2 regions of the Synechococcus sp. CB0205 genome follow, and region 2 is predicted to be linked to the other one. Evidence: riboswitches for the same ligand, from Rfam matches in the RefSeq annotation. Region 2 holds a riboswitch; the other holds the start of a gene.

Region 1 (6,378 bases), on a different contig from region 2:
GGGCGGTCTGGGCGTCAGGAGCCTCCAGCTCCACCTCCACGGCCTTACCGATCCGCAATTTGCCGATGCCATCGACACCCAGGCGTGAGGCAGCGGCTCGGGTGGCTTCACCAGCGGGATCGAGCACGGAGGGCCTCAGGGAGACCAACACACGGGCAGAGAAGACGGGCACCTGAGCTCTAGGTGGGGTTTGTTAAATCTTGGCAGGCCGGCTGACGCTGGACCCGGCTGTGGTCAGGTTGGAGGGGGTCCTAAGGGGTCGCCGTGGATCGCTTGCCGCTGCTGACTGGGCTGCTGACAGCCTGGGCACTCCTCACCACCCAGGTCGCCAAAGGGGAGGAACCCTTTTCGCTTCCGCTCGAATGCCAGCTCGAATCGGCCCGTTGGCAGCCCTGCACGCTGACCGTTGAACGGCTCGGGGAGCACTGGTGGCTCCAGGTCGGTGGGCGCCGACTGGACTTTCACCACGACGGACGTGGACAGATCGAACTTCAGGAGGCGGCAAGAGAGCCCCGGCTTGTTCAGCCCCACTGGAGAACTGAGCAGGCCCTCTGCTGGGGGGGCATCTGCGCCAAAGGAGCTTTGCCGCTGGACTAGCCCAGACCGGCGATCAACTGATCCTTCAGGGCTGAACCCTTGAGGGACAGGCCCAGGGCGACAAGCTCCAGACCGTCGTCGTTGGGGCGCTCCAGCCGCGAACCGCTGTCAAACCAACACTCCAGACGCGGGCCAACCGCCTGGATCTGCAGCGGGTGGGTTTTACCAGGAAGCCAAGCCCGTCCTTTGAGACGGAGCAGGCCTTGGTCTGTAATGCAAGCCGGCAACAGGGCTTCGAGCTGGGCTTTGTTGGTCACTCCCTGCCACCGGAAGGCAACCGACTCCATCGCCACGTGGGTGTGGTCATGGTGATCGTGATCGTGGTCGTGGTCGTGGTCGTGGTCGTGGTCGTGGTCGTGGTGATGATCGTCGTCGTGTTCGGGGCGATCGAGTCCCATCAGCAGAGCCGCTGGGACGTCGCCGCGGGCCATGGGCAGAACAGACACGCCGCTGCGGACCTGGTCGCTCAAGCGGCAGCGGAGACGGTCGACGGCCTCCTCGCTTAAACAATCCGCCCGGCTCATCAGCACGAGATCGGCGGCCTCGAGCTGATCGTCGAAGAGCGCGTTGATGTCACTGAGGTGATCCAGGCTTGGATCGGCCTGTCGTTGGGCCTCGAGGGCACTGGGATCGGCAACGACACTTCCGCCACTCAATGCCTCACCGTCGACAACGGTCACCACGCCCGTCACACGGGTCTTGGTGCGAATCTCAGGCCAGCGGAAGGCCTGCACCAGGGGCACGGGCAGGGCGAGGCCACTGGTTTCGACGACGATTCCATCGAGTTGGTCAGCGCGCTGCAGCAACTGCTGCATGACCGGCAGAAACTCGTCCTGGACGGTGCAGCAGAGGCAACCGTTGGCCAGCTCAACGACCCGTCCGTCGAGCTCATCCTCAGGGCAAAAGCCGCAGCTGCGAATCAGATCGCCATCGATCCCCACCTCACCAAACTCGTTCACCAGAACGGCAAGCCGCAGGCCACTGGAGACCAGCAGCTGACGCAACAGTGTCGATTTACCAGCGCCAAGAAACCCGGTCACCACCGTGACCGGGAGGCGTGATGCGGGTGCCACAGTCATGGTCAGGCGACGAGCGCGGTCCAGGTGAAGGCGGCGCCGATGCCGACCATCACACCGGCGAGGAGCTGTTTCTGGCTCAGCGGGAGCTCCTGGCTGAAGCGACGCAGGCCAACGAGGGAGAGGGTCAACAGAGCGCCTTGGCTGAGCAACAAACCCAGCAGGTAAAAGGCAATGGGGGTGGACTCCCAGCCAATCACCGAGGCGCTGAGCACATAACCGTGCAGAGCGAAGGCGGGAATTAAGCTGAGGGCAGGAAGACGGCCCACGATCACGAGGCCCTCGACCACCAGGGAGAGGGAGACCAGTGCCTCGGCACCAGGCAGACCGGGCAACCAAAGACCCAGTGCCGTGGCGCTGAGGCCCACCAGCAGCAACGCCATGGTCCAACGCATGGAGCGTTGAAAGCCGACCAGGGCCAGGGCAATCAGAAAGAGCAGATGGTCAGGCCCCAGCAGCGGGTGGGCCAGACCACTGATCAATCCACTCACCGGTGAGGGAACCAGCGCCATGGACTCCATCGGGTGATGGGCCAGAGCTGGCGCGGCAGAGAGGGAAGCCAGCAGGAGCGCAGGGGCCCCGAAACGCTTGAACATCAATAGGACTGGTCCGCGCCAGGTGATTTATGGGAGTGAACCGGCGGGCGTTCTGACTGGAGCCCTGGGGACAGGACTCTTCACAGCTGCGGGACAGCGCCGGAATTACACCGGACTTTCCCCGTTTCCTCCTCGGGCTGATCCCCCGAAGAACCGGAGCACTGAGCCTAAGCGCTGATTAACGACAGGCCAGGCTTTCGCGGGTATCGACACCCGTACGTGGATTGACGCCGCTGGCCCGGGCACAAAGGGCCTTCTGCTGCGGAAGGTCCAGAACCGCGTCGGTGAAGTCCGTGCCTTCGATGACCGCGCCGGTGAACTTACTGTTCATCAGCATCGCGTTGCGAAAGACCGCACCGCTGAGGTCAGCGTTGTCAAAGCGGGTGGCGAAGGCCACGGCATCCTCGAGATCAGCCGCCGAGAGGTTGGCGTTTTGCAGATTGGCGGTGTTGAACACGGCCCCGCGCAGGTCGGTCTCACTGAGGTCAAACCCCTCCATGGAGGCTTTTAGAAACTCCTGCTGCTGAAGGTTTCGGCCGTGCATGTCCGGTTGCAGGTCCTGAGCGCTGCGCTGACCACGTAGTTCGGGGGCGGTAATCGCCAAGGCCGGGGAGGCCACTGGAAGAACAGACGCCAGCAGCAGAACAACGCCGAGGGCGAGGGTGCTCAGTGAGCGGGCCACGAGCAACTGAACGAGCGCAACGAGGTTCCGCACTGCAGCTTTAACTTGGGCGCTCAAGTTATTGCAGGCGGATACCGGAGCGCGACCGATGAGCAAGACCCTTCGGGTGGTGGTCCCTCCCCATCCCCTCATTGGCCATTGGCTGACCGTGTTGCGGGATCGAGAGACCCCTCAGCCCCTCTTTGCAACGGCCATGGCCGAACTGGGTCGATGGTTGACCTATGAGGCCATGCGGGACTGGATTCCTTACCAGCGGGTGCAGGTGCAGACACCACTGGCCCAGACGGAAGGGACCATCATTGACGGTTCGATTCCGGTACTGGCTGTGCCGATCCTCCGAGCTGGATTGGGGCTATGGGACGGAGCCAAGTCGGTGATCCCTAGCGCTGCCGTCGCCCACATGGGCCTGCAACGGGATGAGGCCAGCGGTCGCTGCCGGTGTTACTTCAACGGTCTTCCGGAGACCATCCCCGCCAATGCAGGGGTGCTGGTCTTTGAACCCATGGTGGCCACTGCTGGAACGCTCCTGAACGTGCTCGAACAGCTGGAGACCAAGGGGGTGACTGGCCAACGGGTGCGGGTGATCTCCACACTTGCCGCCAGTCCCGGGTTGAAAACCCTCGGTGAGCGCTACAGCGATCTGACCATCTACACCGGCTGTATCGACGCCGAGTTGGACGATCAGCAGCGCATCGTTCCTGGCTTAGGTGACGCTGGCGACCGTCTGTATGGCAGGCCGCAGTCAGGCTTCGTAGGCTGAGGCAACTTCAAAGCAGGTCCACGCGATGTCCAACCGAGACGGCGGTTCAGGTTCTCTGAGCACCCTCTTGGTTGGTGCTGTGATCGGTGCCGCTGGCTTTGCCTGGTGGCTGTATTCCGAGGCTGAGCGGCGCCAGCAAAACACCCTGCAACAGCGAAGCCTGCGCCTAAGTCGGCTGGCCGATCACGACGATCAAGCCTTTGACCCCAACAGCGACCGCCCGGTGGTCCGGGAGGTTGAACTTCAGGACAAGGTTCAAGAGCTCAACCAAGCGATCGAAGACGTTCGCAGGCAGCTCGAGGGGCTGAGCCCCCAGAGCTGACAGGGCTCCTCGGTAGGTTGCTGGGAAGACAACCCCGCAGCCATGCTTCGCTCCGCCGCGATCACCCAGGGCATTCAGCGCTCCCCCAACCGCGCCATGTTGCGGGCTGTCGGTTTTGGAGACGCTGACTTCAACAAACCGATCATCGGCATCGCCAACGGCTACAGCACGATCACGCCCTGCAACCTGGGCCTCAACGATCTGGCCCGCCGGGCTGAGGATGCTGCTCACGCGGCGGGTGCCATGCCCCAGATGTTCGGGACCATCACCGTTAGTGATGGCATCTCGATGGGCACCGAAGGGATGAAGTATTCCCTGGTGAGCCGCGAGGTGATCGCGGATTCAATCGAGACAGCCGTGAACGGTCAGAGCATGGATGCGCTGCTCGCCATCGGCGGCTGCGACAAAAACATGCCTGGGGCCATGCTCGCCATGGCTCGGATGAATATCCCCTCGATCTTTGTCTACGGCGGCACGATCAAACCCGGAAAGCTCGGCGCCTGCGACCTCACCGTTGTGAGTGCCTTTGAGGCGGTGGGTCAGTTCAGCGGCGGACGGATCGACGAGCAGGAGCTCACGGCCATTGAGAAGAACGCCTGCCCTGGCGCCGGCAGTTGCGGCGGCATGTTCACCGCCAACACGATGAGTGCGGCCTTCGAAACGATGGGCCTGAGCCTGCCCTACAGCTCCACGATGGCGGCAGAAGATCCCGAAAAAGCCGATAGCGCCGCCCGCAGCGCGGAGGTGCTGGCTGAGGCGATCAAGGCCAACATCCTTCCCCGCGATCTGATGACCCGCGAGGCCTTTGAAAACGCCATCAGCGTGATCATGGCCGTCGGAGGCTCCACCAACTCCGTGCTCCACCTCCTTGCCGTGGCCCGCACCGCTGGCGTTGATCTCTCGATCGATGACTTCGAGACCATCCGCCAACGGGTGCCCGTGATCTGCGACCTCAAGCCCAGCGGCCGCTACGTCACCGTGGATCTCCACCAGGCCGGTGGCATCCCCCAGGTGATGAAGCTGCTACTGGATGCCGGTCTGCTCCACGGCGATTGCAAAACAATCGAGGGCAAGACACTCAAACAGGTGCTCGCCGATGTTCCCGCGGTGCCCCCAGCCGGCCAAGACGTGATCCGGCCGCTGAGCAATCCGCTCTACGCCAAGGGCCACCTGGCAATCCTCAAAGGCAACCTGGCCGAAGAGGGTGCCGTGGCCAAGATCAGCGGGGTGAAGAATCCGGTCATCACCGGCCCCGCCCGCGTGTTTGAAAGCGAGGAAACCTGCCTGGCCGCCATCCTCGATAAGCAGATCAACCCAGGCGACGTGGTGGTGGTGCGCCAGGAGGGTCCCGTGGGTGGCCCCGGCATGCGCGAGATGCTCAGCCCCACCGCCGCGATCGTGGGCCAGGGCTTACTGGATTCCGTGGCCCTGATCACCGATGGACGCTTCTCTGGTGGCTCGTTTGGCCTGGTGGTCGGCCACGTGGCGCCCGAGGCGGCCGTGGGCGGAACCATCGGTCTGGTCCAGGAAGGCGACAGCATCACCGTTGATGCCAGCCAACTGCTGATCCAACTGAATGTTGATGACGCCGAACTGGCCGCCCGCCGGGCCGCCTGGAGCAAGCCTGAGCCGAGATACCGCACCGGTGTTTTGGGTAAGTACGCCCGGCTGGTGAGCTCCAGCAGCAAAGGTGCTGTGACCGACCAGCCTGACCTCTAGGCCTCGCCAGCAATCAAGGCGCGAATTCGCCTGCAGAGGGCTTCAAGGGGGGCGCCGGCGCTGGGGCGTTCGCAGCGCTCCCCCGAGTTCGCTTGCATCCAGACGGGATGGCTGCCATGCCAAAGCATGGGTGCCTGCTCATCGGCCACCATGCTGAGCATCAGGTTTAGTTCGTCGCCGCTGCGGTAGATCTCCAGCTCGAGATCGCGATCCGGGTGGCGAACCCCATCGGTGTCGCGCGCTTCGATCAAGAGACAGCAATCACTGCAGTCCCCGACGGTGGAGGGCGGTTCGCCACTGAAACGCAGGGCGTGGCGATAGGGCTTCAGGCAGACATCGGCGGCCTTGGCCAATTCGCTCAGGAGGGGTTCGAGGTCCACAGTCAGGCCACGGCTCGGATCGAGCGGAGCAGCAAGCGCAGGGCACCGGGCCGGAAGCCGGGATTACGGCCGCCCATGTCTCCAAATTTGGAATGCAAGATCTGAATTCTGGTCACCCGCGCGGAATCAAAGCGAAGGGGCAGGCCAACGGGGGTGGCCCGAACGCTGGGGGTGAGACGACTAAAGGGAATCGTCAACACAGAGGTGCCGTTGGGCCGGGTGGAGAACTCCGCCACCCAACGCAAT
Region 2 (6,378 bases):
TACACCGACGCTCTGCAGAGCATTCAGGCCGATCTCAAGGATGGCCCCTGCAAAAGCGCCCAAGCGGCCTACCTCAAGCTCGAGCAACAGGAGCTCGGCGTGATTAACGCGATGCTCGATGCCCTCTCCGATGGCGATGGCGCTGAAGCCAAGGCTGCCGCCAAGACCTACAAGGACCTCACGAGCTCAGCCGAAAGCCAAACCATCGACCAGGCCTATCTGAAGGCCTGTGGCTTGAGCAGCGTCTAAAGCTGCAGGCCACGTCCCAGACTGAGGGGATCGATCCCAGCCGCAGCAAGCCGCCTTCACCATGAGCAGCAGCCTGATGGAACAGGCCCCTAGCGGGCTTCCCGTGACCATCCTCACGGGCTTCCTTGGCGCAGGAAAAACCACGCTGCTCAACCACATCCTCAGCAACCAGCAGGGCGTCAAAACCGCTGTGCTGGTCAACGAGTTTGGAGAAATCGGCATCGACAACGACCTGATCATCGCGACTGGCGAGGACATGGTCGAACTCAGCAATGGCTGCATCTGCTGCTCCATCAATGGAGAGCTGCTGGACGCCGTCTACCGGATCCTCGATCGCCCAGATCCGGTCGACTATCTGGTGGTGGAGACCACTGGACTGGCTGACCCGCTGCCGGTGGCCATGACCTTCCTCGGCAGCGATCTACGGGATCAGACCCGGCTCGACTCGATCATCACCCTGGTCGATGCTGAGAACTTCAGCGACGAGATCCTCGATGGGGAGGTGGCCCGGGCCCAGGTGGTCTATGGGGACATCCTTCTGCTGAACAAGTGCGACCTCGTGAGCGAGGAGCGCCTCACTGCGGTGGAAGACAAGCTGCGGGAGATCAAAACCGATGCGCGGATCCTGCGCTCGGTCAAAGGGGAGGTCAATCTGCCGCTGCTGCTCAGCGTGGGCCTCTTCGAAAGCGACAAGGTGGCTGCGCAGCAAAACCACGACGACTGCGACCACGACCACGGTCACTGCGTCCATGAGCACGACCACGATCATTCCCACGACCACCAGGACCACAGCAACTGCGAGCACGACCACGGTCATTCACACGATCACAGTCACGACCACGGGCACTCCCACGACCATTCCCACGCGGATCACCTCGCCATCGAGGGATTCACCTCCCTCTCCTTCAATGCCGAGGGGCCCTTTTCCCTGCGGAAGTTTCAGAACTTCCTCGACAACCAGCTGCCTGCGGGTGTCTTCCGCGCCAAGGGAATCCTCTGGTTCAACGAGAGCAGCAAGCGCCACGTCTTCCACCTGGCCGGCAAGCGTTTTTCCATCGACGACAGCGAGTGGAGCAAGCCCAGCGACCGCAAAAACCAATTGGTCGTGATCGGCAAAAACCTCGACCACGCCAAGATCCGCAAGCAACTTCAGGCCTGCGTCGCCAAAGATGCCGGCAAGGGCTTCTCCTGAAGCGATAATCCGAACAGCGGTTTCCTGGACCCAGCCCAGGAAGGCAACGAGGAAAGTCCGGTGCGATTCCGGCACTGTCCCGCAGCTGTGATGGGAGCGCCCGCTCCTCAGTCAGAACGCTCGCCGCCCTCACCCCCCCAACCTCAGCACCGGCGCGGACCGGATCTGCCATGAACTCGAAACTGACCCGATCGCTGCTGAGCAGCACTGCAGCTGGACTGGGACTGAGCCTGCTCTCCATGCTCCCGGCCGGTGCCCATGGCAGCGCCGACCATGGCGTCATGGGTGGCGCCCTTCACCCCCTGCTCGGACTGGATCACCTGCTGATGCTGGTGACCGTCGGTCTCTGTGTTGCCCAGGCCGGGCGTCCGTTGCTGACCACTGCCGTTGCTGGCGCGCTGCTGGGTTCGATCGTTGGCAGCTTTGGCGGGCAACTGCCCGGGGCTGAAGTGCTTGCAGCACTGGCGATCTCGGCTGTTGCTGCCGTGCTTGTTCTGGTGCTGCGCGGTCACTGCGGTCGTTCGATCCTGGCCCTCGCCGTTGGCGGGGCCGTCGCCCTGCACGCCATGCTCCATGGCCTGGAGTCCAGTGGCAGCTCCTTCTGGTGGATTGGCGCCCTGCTGAGCTCCGCTGCGGTGGTGGGCGGCAGCGCCTGGCTGAGTCAGCGGTTTGACCGCAAGCTGGCCAGCCTCGGGGCCGGGCTGCTGGTTCTGGCGGGCGGCCTGCTGGCGATTGCACCCCTCTGAGCTGCAGCATCCGCGACAGCAGAAGCGAAAAACGCCGTTATGGTGTGTCGAACCGCATCCCCCGGATGGCCGAGTTCACTGCACTCACAACGGTTCTGGGGCTCGTCGGTCTGATTTTCTGGCTCGCCACCGACTCGGACGATGACAACGGCGGCGGCGGTTTGATGCAACCGTCGCTCGTGCCGGTCCGGGTCAACCGCCGCTGATCAAACCTCGTCCTCCTGCTGGGAACAAGCGGGACAAAGCGCCCGCACGTTCAAGACGCAGTTGAGCAGCTGAAAGCCATGTAGAGCCGCGGCTTCACCGCCGGCCTGAAGCACCGCTTCACTTTCAAACTCCTCGGTGTGTCCGCAGCGGGCACAGACCAAGTGGTGGTGGTCCCGGTGCGCCTCATCACTGGCCAGCTCAAAGCGCCGGCCCCCTTCGGGCAGCTCCAACTCGCAGAGCAGCTCCATCGAGCTCAGTAGCCGCAAGGTGCGATACACCGTGGCCAGGGAGACCCGCTCTTCCGCCTTCAGCAGGCGCTGATGCACCTCCTCAGCACTGAGATGACTTCCCTCGCCCAGGCGCTCAAACAGGGCCAAGACCCGTTGCCGCTGGGGCGTCAGACGCTGTCCGCGGTCATGCAGCGAGCTGCGTAAGGCATCGGCCTGCACCGGGGAGACGGGACCAGCGGGCAAGACGCTCTCTCAGGGCACTTCTCAACAATACCCACTGTTGCGAAGCGCCGCCAGGTCCCGGCGGGCAGCGGCGGCCATCAGACAATCCGCCAGGGACACCACGAGCCTGTAGCTCAGGGCCACCGCCAGCAGGGGGGCCTCGGGGACCGACACCGCCAGGCGCAGCACGAGCACCGCCTCAAATACCCCCAGCCCCCCAGGGGCAGCAGGCACCACCAGCCCAGCCGTCCAGGCCAGGGCGAACCCGGACAACCAGCCCCACCAGCTCAGTTGAACGCTCAGGTCAAAGGCTTGAACGCAGCAGGCGAAGCCTCCAAAGCGGCAGAGAACAAAGACCAACTCCGCCAGCAGGGGCAGCCAGGGATAGCCCGGCAAGCGCAGGCTCCCTGGGGTCAGGCCGGCGGGATCAACCTCCAGGGCTTGGGCGCGGCGGCGCTCCAGACCCTCCAGCAGAGGGTTTAACCAACGCGGCACCAGGGCCAGCAGAGGCAGCAGGCCCAACAGCCCGAGCCCTCCCCCCAGGGCCACCAGGGCCAAGGCCGCCGCCGCCATCAAGAGCGGATCCAGCAGGACGGTCCCCAGGGCCTGCCGACCACTCAGGGGTTGGCGGCAGGGTCGACCAGCGCGCAGGGCCCGAACCCGCGTGACCAGGTGCCACACCCCACCTGGCAGGTACTTGCGCAGATTCGACTCGAGGAAGAGCAGCAGCACAGGCGTCCAGCGCGGTGCCGCTCCGAACCAGCGCAGGACCACTCCCCACGCCAAGCCATTGACCACCAGGCTCAAGGCACTCAGCCCGAGGCCCAAGGCGAGCCAGAGCCAGGACTGACGATCCAGGCTGAGCTGCAAGAGCTGGCTGCCATGGGAGACCACAGCCGTCAGAACAAAAGCAAAGCTCGCCGCACTCACCCAAAGCCGGGCGCCCCCAGGCAGAGAGAGCCCCCTCAGCCGCTGGATCACGGCTGCTCCTCCAGCCAGCGGAGCAGCTCTGCGCGCAGCTGATCCAGGGGCAGCTGCCGCTGCTGCGCCAAGGGAATCAAGTCCTCCAGTTCCGGCTTGCAGAGCGCGCTGCCATCGGGGCGGATGGAGCGCTTGAAGCGCACGGGCCCCCAGGGCGTCTGCCGCTGCTCGATCTGCCGAGGCAGGGCCCAGCGCTGCTGCTGCTGCTCACGCACCCCCAGGCTGCTGCCATAGCGCCACCAGATCGCCCGCAGGGCCTCCGCCTGCTCCGGCCAGGCCAATGCTGTGATCAAGCTGCCCGCGCGTCCCTTCTTCATCACGACCGGCTGGGCAAAGACCTCCAACGCCCCGGCCTCCCGCAGGGCCTCCTGGAGGAAGGCCACATCCTCCGGGGTGGCATCGTCGATCTGGGCCTGCTGCTGCACAACGGTCTGCAACTCGGGCGCCCTGCCAGCGGGGACATCCGCCTCAGCCAGGAGCAGGCGCAACTGATTCGGGCGATCCAACTCGCGCGTGCCCAGCCCGATCCCCAGCCGGCTCGGACGCAGGGACGGCGCCGGCGCGAAGCACTCTGCCCAGGCCACCATCAGGGCCAATCCCGTCGGCGTCGTCAATTCCGCTCCAGGAAAGCCCGCACTCGTGGCGAGCGGAACCCCATGGCGCGTGGCCAGCTCCAGCACCGCGGGCACCGGCACCGGCAGCAGGCCGTGGGCACTCTTGACCTGGCCATGGCCAGCGGGGGGAGGACTGCAGATCAGGCGCTCAACACCGAAGTGCTGCAAGCCAGCGCAGACGCCGACCACATCCACCAGGGCATCCAGGGCCCCCACCTCATGGAAATGCACCTGCTCGGGCGGGTGGCCATGGACCGCGCCTTCCGCCTCCGCCAGCACCCCAAAGACCCTCAACACCGACTCACGGAGTGCCGGCGGCCAATCGGCTGCCTGAATCTGCTCTTTGAGGCTCGCCCAGTGACGATGGGGGGGCTGCCGCTCCAGCAGCTCCACCTCCAGATGCAAGCCACGCAATCCTGCGCTGCGGCGCTCCTCCAGCTGCAGGCGATAGAGCCCAGCCAAACCCAAGGCCGCCAGGGGTTGGTGGACGACCTCCTCAGGCAGTCCGCAGTCAAACAGGGCCGCCAGGAGCATGTTCCCGGCCAATCCCGTCGGGCAATCCACCACCGCCAGGGATCCCATCAGGCCTCCTGCAGAAGCTGCTCCGCGCTGGCCTGAAGCTGCTCGCGGTGCTGCTCCAGCCACTGCTGCACCTCGCGGCGGGCGCGACGCTGCTCGTTTTGGGCCGTCATCACATCGTGTCCGGAGAGGCCCCAGAGCCGTCCCAGCAGAGCCCGGTCATCGGCACCGCCGCGGGAGCCGCCGTACTCGACCACCTCCGCCACCATCCCGGCCAGAAGCACCCGGCTCCAACGCCGCAGATCCTCCAGCGGCATCTTCACCTGGGCGGGAGGTTCCAATTCGGTGCTGCCGTTCACGCGCAAACCATGGCGCAAACAGGCGCGGCTGCCCACAAGAACCTGCTTCACCGGCAACTGGTTCTCTGCGGCCAGCAGCAGGTGTCCGGCCTCATGCACAGCAATCCGCCTCAGCCGAGAGCGACCCAAACCAAAGGGCAGGGCCTCTGCCAGTAGATGCCCCCCCAGGCCACCAAAACGAGCCGCATCAAGCGTCAGGGCCGTGAGTGCCCCACCGGCCGCTCCGGCAATCAGCCAGGGGGAGAGGCCCAGCACAGGGCCCACAACGGAGACAACACTGATACCCGCGACAGCAACACCGGCCCGCAAGGCCGCCGTTGATCCCTGATCGGAGCTGGCCAGACGCACCTAGCGGCGAGCACCGCGGGGACCGCCGCGACCGCGACCGGCCCGTTGCGGCACAGGAGCAATGACTTCGTGGTTCTCAACCTGCAGGGTTTGACCCTCGCGGCGTAGATCCAATGAAACGAAGTGGCGCAGATGGGCGGGATCCACCTGGCCCTTCAGCTGGAGTTTGAACGGGGTTGGGCGGCGACCGTCAGGCCGGGGCTGCTGGCGAATCTTGACGACCAGATCACCGTCCTCTGGACGGGTGTAGATCAGCTCGCCGCGCACGGAGAAATAGCCGTCGCCTTCGGGCAGGTCATCCCCCTCATCGGCACTCTCCTCGGGGGAGAGGGTGCTGGGTTCCCAGACCCCCACCAGCTGGAGATGGAGCTGATCAGGATCGCGGAAACGGGGATAGGCCACCCAGAGGTGGGGCTTGCTCAGGTCCAAGTGACGGCGCATCAGCGTCAGCACGCGTCCAAGGACAACGGCATCAATCTCTGAGCCGTCCTCGGTCTGGATCACTCCACGGGTGAGCTGATCTGCATCAGCCGGCACGTAAGTCCCCCGCACCACGCCGATGGCGCGGTACTGCATCGGTTCTGTGACCGGGGAAATGGGGTGTTGACGCATCGTGGCTGAAACCCTCTGGGCGCTCGTGAAATCCATCGCCCGCTGGACAATGTACCGAGCTTGCAAAAAGGGCCCAGACTGAGGCCCACTTGCAGGTTC

The links. A riboswitch is a leader RNA that binds a small molecule or an ion and turns the genes downstream of it on or off. The one in region 2 is predicted to bind cobalamin.
Region 1: another riboswitch for cobalamin. It lies ahead of CB0205_RS0109930 (HupE/UreJ family protein); the one in region 2 lies ahead of CB0205_RS0106805 (HupE/UreJ family protein).

What each region holds. Positions count from the first base shown of each region.
Region 1 covers NZ_ADXM01000050.1:50,331-56,708, reverse strand. Annotated here, with positions in the region: gene purS (phosphoribosylformylglycinamidine synthase subunit PurS) at 1-172, opposite strand, end outside; gene CB0205_RS0109940 (hypothetical protein) at 265-597, shown strand; gene cobW (cobalamin biosynthesis protein CobW) at 594-1,676, opposite strand; gene CB0205_RS0109930 (HupE/UreJ family protein) at 1,679-2,269, opposite strand; cobalamin riboswitch at 2,294-2,442, opposite strand; gene CB0205_RS16370 (pentapeptide repeat-containing protein) at 2,448-2,984, opposite strand; gene upp (uracil phosphoribosyltransferase) at 3,040-3,711, shown strand; gene CB0205_RS0109915 (hypothetical protein) at 3,737-4,033, shown strand; gene ilvD (dihydroxy-acid dehydratase) at 4,076-5,752, shown strand; gene CB0205_RS0109905 (hypothetical protein) at 5,749-6,132, opposite strand; gene CB0205_RS0109900 (CIA30 family protein) at 6,135-6,378, opposite strand, start outside.
Region 2 covers NZ_ADXM01000042.1:22,699-29,076, reverse strand. Annotated here, with positions in the region: gene CB0205_RS0106815 (hypothetical protein) at 1-249, shown strand, start outside; gene CB0205_RS0106810 (GTP-binding protein) at 311-1,441, shown strand; cobalamin riboswitch at 1,442-1,584, shown strand; gene CB0205_RS0106805 (HupE/UreJ family protein) at 1,612-2,187, shown strand; gene CB0205_RS16310 (hypothetical protein) at 2,253-2,393, shown strand; gene CB0205_RS0106795 (Fur family transcriptional regulator) at 2,394-2,867, opposite strand; gene CB0205_RS0106790 (lysylphosphatidylglycerol synthase domain-containing protein) at 2,889-3,827, opposite strand; gene larC (nickel pincer cofactor biosynthesis protein LarC) at 3,824-5,023, opposite strand; gene CB0205_RS0106780 (hypothetical protein) at 5,023-5,661, opposite strand; gene CB0205_RS0106775 (hypothetical protein) at 5,668-6,315, opposite strand.